2 regions of the Nonomuraea sp. NPDC048916 genome follow, and region 2 is predicted to be linked to the other one. Evidence: riboswitches for the same ligand, from Rfam matches in the RefSeq annotation. Region 2 holds a riboswitch; the other holds the start of a gene.
The links. A riboswitch is a leader RNA that binds a small molecule or an ion and turns the genes downstream of it on or off. The one in region 2 is predicted to bind glycine.
Positions count from the first base shown of each region.

Region 1 (3,397 bases), on a different contig from region 2:
GGCGCCGGTGGCGTTCTCGTCCACGACGAAGCCGCCGCCGACGGAGAAGTAGACCTTCTCGCGCAGCGGCTCACCGGAGTCGGCGTAGGCGGTGAAGCGCATGCCGTTGGGGTGCTCGGGCAGCGAGATCTTCCGCTCGAAGACCAGGTTCTCGCCGACCACGAACGGGATCTCCCGGGTGCCGTACAGCGTGACCGTGCCGGAGGCGTGCATCTCCGCGAGCCGCGCGTCGATGCCGTCGACGTCCACCAGCTCGGGCTTCTCGCCCGACAGGCCCAGCAGGACGGCCTTGTCGCTGCCGTGGCCCTTGCCGGTCAGGCCGAGCGAGCCGTACAGGATGGCGTCGACGCGGGCGGTGCGCGGCAGGAGGCCGTCGTCGTGCAGGCCGCGGGCGAACCGGTGCGCGGCGGCCATCGGCCCGCCCGTGTGGGAGCTCGACGGCCCGATGCCGATCTTGAAGAGGTCGAAGACGCTGATCGCCATTGATGCGCCCTTCAGCAGGGCCGGGGCCCGGCAGGGCCCCGGCGGACGGTCAGGATTCGCCCGATGTGAGCGCCGAGTATTCCTCGGCGGAGAGAAGGTCCTCGGGGGCGCCTTCCACGCGCACCCGGAACATCCAGCCCTCGCCGTAGGGGTCGCTGTTGGCCAGCGACGGATCGTCCACGAGGGCCTGGTTGACCTCGACGATCTCGCCCCCGACGGGGGAGTAGATCTCGCTCACGGACTTGGTCGACTCCACCTCGCCGACCGAGTCACCGGCCGCGACGCCGGTGCCCGCCTCCGGGAGCTGCACGTAGACGACGTCACCAAGGGCCTCCGCGGCGAACGCGGTGATGCCGACCGTCACCGTGATGCCGTCGTCCAGCCCGGCCACCCACTCGTGCTCCTTGGTGTAGCTCAGCTCGTCAGGGATGTTGCTCACTTGTTCCTCCTGTAGAAGGGCAGCTCCACCAGGTCCACTGGTTCATGGCTGCCCCGGATGTCGACGGCCAGACCTTCTTCGGCCTCCGTGTCCACGTACGCCAGCGCGATGGGCTTGCCCAGGGTCTGGGAGGGGGCCCCACTGGTGACCTCGCCGACGACGGCACCGTCCTTGGTGACCGGGTACCCGTGACGGGGCACCCGGCGGCCACGCGCGACCAGGCCGACGAGCCTGCGCCGGGGCGGGGTGTCCTTGACCGCCTCCAGCGCCGACCTGCCGACGAAGTCGCCCGGCTTGTCGAATTTCACCACTCTGCCCAGCCCCGCGTCGAACGGGGTCAGCTCGGCTCCCAGCTCGTTGCCGTAGAGCGGCATCCCGGCTTCGAGCCGGAGCGTGTCGCGGCTGGACAGACCCGCCGGACGCAGCCCGTACGGCTCGCCCGCCCTCGTCACGGCGTGCCAGAGCGGCACCGCGTCCTGGTTGGCCACGAACAGCTCGAAGCCGTCCTCGCCGGTGTAGCCGGTGCGGGCGATCAGCGCCTGCCGCCCGTCGACCAGGCCGGGCAGGCCCGCGTAGTACTTGAGCCCGGCGAGGTCGGCGTCGGTGAGCGTGGCGAGGATCTCCTGGGCGCGCGGCCCCTGCACGGCGATCAGCGCGTACTGCTCCGAACGGTCCTCGACCACGGCCTCGTACGACTTGGCGCGGCCCTCCAGCTCGTCCGCGACCTTCTCGTAGTTGGAGGCGTTGGCCACCACCATGAACTCCTCGTCGCCGAGCCGGTAGACGATGAGGTCGTCGATCACCCCGCCCCGCTCGTTGACGATCATGGTGTAGCGGGCCCGGCCGATCGCCAGTGCCGACAACTGCCCCACCAGCGCGTAGTCGAGCGCCTCCGCGGCCTGCGGGCCGGTCACGAAGATCTCGCCCATGTGCGACAGGTCGAACAGCCCGGCCGCCTGCCGGACGGCGTTGTGCTCGGTGGACTCGCTGCCGTAGCGCAGCGGCATGAGCCAGCCGGCGAAGTCGGTCAGGGTCGCGCCGAGACTCTCGTGGACGTCTCGCAACGGTGTCGGTCGGGACATGAGTCGCACCTCAGGGCAGGATCGGATGCCAGGATCCTCCCCCTCTGTCATCGATGCCTGAGAGCTTCGCCCAGGTTTTGCCCGGACTTTCACCTTCGGCGAGGCCACGTGGGGCCTGCTTTCCAGAGGTCACCTCGTCCGTGCGGTCCTTTGCCTTGAGAGGTTCGCGGGGAGGGCTTGCTCCTTCAGGGGCCCTGGATGGCGGTCAGGGCGCTCTCCCGCACGGTTTTGTCGGTGATGTCCGCAAGCCTAGTGCCGTGGCGGGGATGTTGTCGCGTCCCCGTCACGCGTGTCCGGCCGGGCGAACGGGTGGCGCCGCGAGGCGTGCCCGGCCGCGAAGCCGTATCTCAGCATCTCCTGCTCGTATACGGCCTTCGCCGGCCCGAGCGGGACCCGGCCGGCGGCCACCTCGGCCAGCGTGAGGGTGAGCGGCCGGGCGTCGCGCAGGGCGGTGTTGGCGTCGTCGCCGCGCCCGGGCGACATGGTGTGCGCGGCGTCGCCGAGCAGCGTGACGTGCGGGTCGCCGGACGGATCGGGCGCCTCCAGGGCCCAGGTGAAGTAGTCGCCGGGCCGGCAGGTGGCGACGGCCATCGACGGGCCGCCCGGCTCGGTCATCCGGTTGAACGATCCCGCTCACAAGACATGAACCGGATCGCCTGCCACCAAGGGGCTGCGTCGCCGGCTCGACCGGAGGTACGGCGAGGGCGCAGTCGAGGGGGTGCCGGCCTGGGGCCGGAGGCCCGGCCCAGGCAGGTCAGCAGGCCGCGATCAGGGCTTCGAACAGGGCGCAGTCGGTGGCGGCCTCCGGGTGCCACTGGACGGCCACGGTGAAGTCGTGCGCGTCGAGCTCCACCGCCTCGACGGTGCCGTCGTCGGCCGTGGCCGTGACGGTGAGATCGGCGGCGAGACGGTCGATGGCCTGGTGATGGTAGTGGGGCACGTCGACGGGGCCGCCGCCCAGCGCCTTGGCCAGGCGGGTGCCGGGCACGGGGTGCACCGGGAGCTCGCCGAAGCTGCCGGGCGAGGGCGAGTGGCCGGTGTGGCCGACCACGTCGGGGAGGTGCTGGTGGAGGGTGCCGCCGAGCGCCACGTTCAGCACCTGGAGGCCCCGGCAGATGCCCAGGAACGGCAGCCGGGCCGTTAGGGCCGCCTCCATCACCGCAAACTCGGCCTCATCCCGAAATTTCCGGATGTAGCCGGTGGTTGGCTGCTCGGCCTCGCCGTACCGCGCGGGGTCGATGTCGCCCCCGCCGGCCAGGATGAGCCCGTCGAGGCGCCCCACCAGCGAGGCGGGCTCGCCGACCGGCGGCAGCAGCACCGGCTGACCGCCGGCCCGCGTTACCTGCTCCACGTACATGTACGGGAGCAGCGCGACGGGCAGGTCCCACACGGT
Region 1 is NZ_JBEZFS010000012.1:294,282-297,678, forward strand. Features, by position in the region: gene AB0C16_RS15370 (L-serine ammonia-lyase) at 1-483, opposite strand, end outside; gene gcvH (glycine cleavage system protein GcvH) at 533-922, opposite strand; gene gcvT (glycine cleavage system aminomethyltransferase GcvT) at 919-2,004, opposite strand; glycine riboswitch at 2,138-2,235, opposite strand; gene AB0C16_RS15385 (FAD-dependent monooxygenase) at 2,254-2,619, opposite strand; gene AB0C16_RS15390 (gamma-glutamyl-gamma-aminobutyrate hydrolase family protein) at 2,759-3,397, opposite strand, start outside.
Region 1: it holds a riboswitch for glycine, as region 2 does, so the genes downstream of both, gcvT (glycine cleavage system aminomethyltransferase GcvT) here and gcvP (aminomethyl-transferring glycine dehydrogenase) in region 2, are expected to answer to the same signal.

Region 2 (3,397 bases):
GCCATCGCGCTGGCCCAAGCGGAGGAGCCACCTCCCCGGCCGCTCACGCACGACCTTTTCCGAGACGTGCTGAGCGCGCTGGGCGTCGGCCTGCGTGCCGTCAACATCGTCGCCTTGCGCGACGGCATCTTTTTCGCCGATCTGGTCTTCTCCAACGGCGTGGAGGTGAGCGCGCGGCCGTCCGACTCGATCGCGCTCGCCCTGCGCACCGGAGCGCGCATCTTCGCCAGCGAAGAGGTCGTCCAGGAGGCAGGGGTGATCATCCCCGACGACCAGGAGGACGAGGTGGAGAAGTTCAGGGAGTTTCTTGACACGATCACTCCCGAGGACTTCGGCAGGGCGGGGTAGGTATTTCAGTGCATTTACGCTTCACGACGCGCCGAGCCGGATCGTTGACTGAGCATGGTCACGGTCCTACGGTGCAAGTGAAACCCGTGGTCGCCCTTTACGAACCCCCAGATCAGACCATGGGATGAGAGAAAGCCGGAGGTCCGCGTGGCGGTCAGCAGCGGCGAGGGAAAGACGGCCGGCCAGGAAGATCCGGTGCGGCGTGAGAGTGCGCGGCAGCGTGCCGGAGAGCAGGGGCTGCTCTTCGACGAGCAGCCGGCGACGCTGCCGATGGACATCGGCTACCGTGGCCCGACCGCCTGCTCGGCGGCCGGCATCACCTACAGGCAGCTCGACTACTGGGCGCGCACCGGCCTGGTCGAACCCACGATAAGAGCCGCTCAGGGCTCGGGCTCGCAGCGCCTCTACAGCTTCCGCGACATCCTGGTGCTCAAGGTCGTCAAGCGACTGCTCGACACCGGGGTCTCCCTCCAGCAGATCCGCACGGCCGTCCAGCACTTGCGTGACCGCGGAGTGGCCGACCTCGCGCAGATCACGCTGATGAGCGACGGCGTCAGCGTCTACGAGTGCACCTCGGCCGACGAGGTGATCGACCTGCTCCAGGGCGGTCAGGGCGTGTTCGGCATCGCGCTCGGCCGGGTCTGGCGCGAGGTCGAGGGCTCGCTCGCGGAGCTGCCGGGGGAACGCGCGGCGGTCGCGGACACCGTCCCGGCCGACCATCCCGCTGACGAGCTGGCCCAGCGGCGACGGGCTCGCCGCACAGGGTAGTAATCTAGGACAAGCTGGCAACCCCGTGCGGGAGAGTCCCCGGCCAGACCGGGGCGCCGAAGGAGCAACCTCCCCGGAATCTCTCAGGCACCCGTACCGCTCGGGCGAGGCAACTCTGGAAAGCAGGCGCGTCCGCCAGGCGCGTCTCACCGACGGTGCAAGCCCCACGGGGTGAAGCTCTCAGGTCGACATGACAGAGGGGGAGATCCGGCACTCGTCCGCGCTCTGGCGCCGGTCTCCACAGCCTCGGGAGGCATCTCCATGACCGACCTGTCACTTCCGCCGTTCTCGACCCGGCACATCGGCCCCTCGGAGTCCGAGCGGCGGCGCATGCTCGAGACCGTGGGCTTCGAATCGGTCGCCGACCTGGTGGCCGTGGCCGTGCCCGAGGGCATCAGGACGAAGGACCGGCTGCTGCTGCCCCCCGCGGCGAGCGAGCACGAGGCCATCGCCGAGCTGCGCGCCCTGGCCGATCGCAACCGCGTCCAGACCTCCATGATCGGCCTGGGCTACCACGACACCATCACGCCCGCGGTCATCCGCCGCAATCTGCTGGAGAACCCCGGCTGGTACACCGCCTACACGCCCTACCAGCCCGAGATCTCGCAGGGCCGTCTCGAGGCGCTGCTGAACTTCCAGACCGTGGTGACCGACCTGACCGGCCTCGACGTGGCGGGCGCCTCGCTGCTCGACGAGAGCACCGCCGCCGCCGAGGCCATGACGCTGGCCCGCCGGGCCGGCCGGTCCAAGAGCGTCGTGTTCGTCGTCGACGCCGACGCGCTGCCGCAGACCAAGGCGGTGCTGGCCACCCGCGCCGAGCCGCTCGGCATCACGCTCGTCGAACACCCCCTCGACGGCGACCTGCCCGAGTGCTTCGGGGTGCTCGTGCAGTATCCGGGCGCCTCCGGCCGGCTGCGCGACTTCCGCTCGCTCGCCGCCGCCGCGCACGCCTCGGGCGCCCTCGTCGTGGCCGCCGCCGACCTGCTGGCGCTCACCCTGCTCGCCGCGCCGGGCGAGCTCGGCGCCGACATCGCCATCGGCTCCTCCCAGCGTTTCGGCGTTCCGTTCGGCTTCGGCGGCCCGCACGCCGCGTACATGGCCGTGCGCGAGGGGTTGCAGCGGCAGATGCCCGGCCGCCTGGTGGGCGTCTCGGTCGACGCCGACGGCGGGCCCGCCTACCGGCTGGCCCTGCAGACCCGTGAGCAGCACATCCGCCGCGAGAAGGCGACCAGCAACATCTGCACCGCCCAGGTGCTGCTCGCCGTCATCGCCGGGATGTACGCCGTCTACCACGGCCCCGACGGGCTGCGCCGCATCGCCTCCCGGGTGCACCGGCACGCCGCCGTGCTGGCCGAGGGGCTGCGCCGGGGCGGCGTCGAGGTCGTGCACGGCGAGTTCTTCGACACCGTGCTGGCCCGCGTGCCCGGCCGTGCCGACGACGTCGTCCGCCGGGCCGCCGAGCGCGGCGTCAACCTGTGGCGGGCCGACGCCGACCACGTCTCCGTCGCCTGTGACGAGAAGACCACGACCGCCGAGATCCGACAGGTCCTCATGGCCTTCGGCGAGGCGCTCGGCCACGAGGCCGCCATCCGGGCCGAGCTCGCGGAGCTCGACGGCCTGGCCGCCGGCGCCGGGGTTGACAGGCTGCCCGGCTCGCTGGCGCGCGAGTCCGGCTACCTCACCCACCCGGTCTTCCACAGCCACCGCTCCGAGACCGCGATGCTGCGCTATCTGCGCAGGCTCCAGGACAAGGACATCGCGCTCGACCGGTCGATGATCCCGCTCGGCTCGTGCACGATGAAGCTCAACGCGACCACCGAGATGGAGCCCATCACCTGGCCTGAGTTCGCCGCGATCCACCCCTACGCGCCCGAGGAGCAGGCCGCCGGCTACCTCGAGCTGATCAGGACGCTGGAGGGCTGGCTGGCCGAGCTCACCGGCTACGACGCGGTCTCCATCCAGCCCAACGCGGGCTCCCAGGGCGAGTTCGCCGGGCTCCTGGCCATCCGCGCCTACCACCGGGCGGGCGGCGACACCGGGCGCGACGTGTGCCTCATCCCGTCGTCGGCGCACGGCACCAACGCGGCCAGCGCCGTCATGGCCGGCATGCGGGTCGTCGTCGTGGCCTGTGACTCCGACGGCAACATCGACCTGGCCGACCTCGACGCCAAGATCGCCGAGCACGGCTCCCGGCTGGCGGCCATCATGGTCACCTACCCGTCCACGCACGGCGTCTACGAGGAGACCATCACCGAGATCTGCGCCAAGGTGCACGACGCCG
Region 2 is NZ_JBEZFS010000004.1:163,297-166,693, forward strand. Features, by position in the region: gene AB0C16_RS05310 (bifunctional nuclease family protein) at 1-348, shown strand, start outside; gene AB0C16_RS05315 (MerR family transcriptional regulator) at 496-1,116, shown strand; glycine riboswitch at 1,135-1,225, shown strand; gene gcvP (aminomethyl-transferring glycine dehydrogenase) at 1,378-3,397, shown strand, end outside.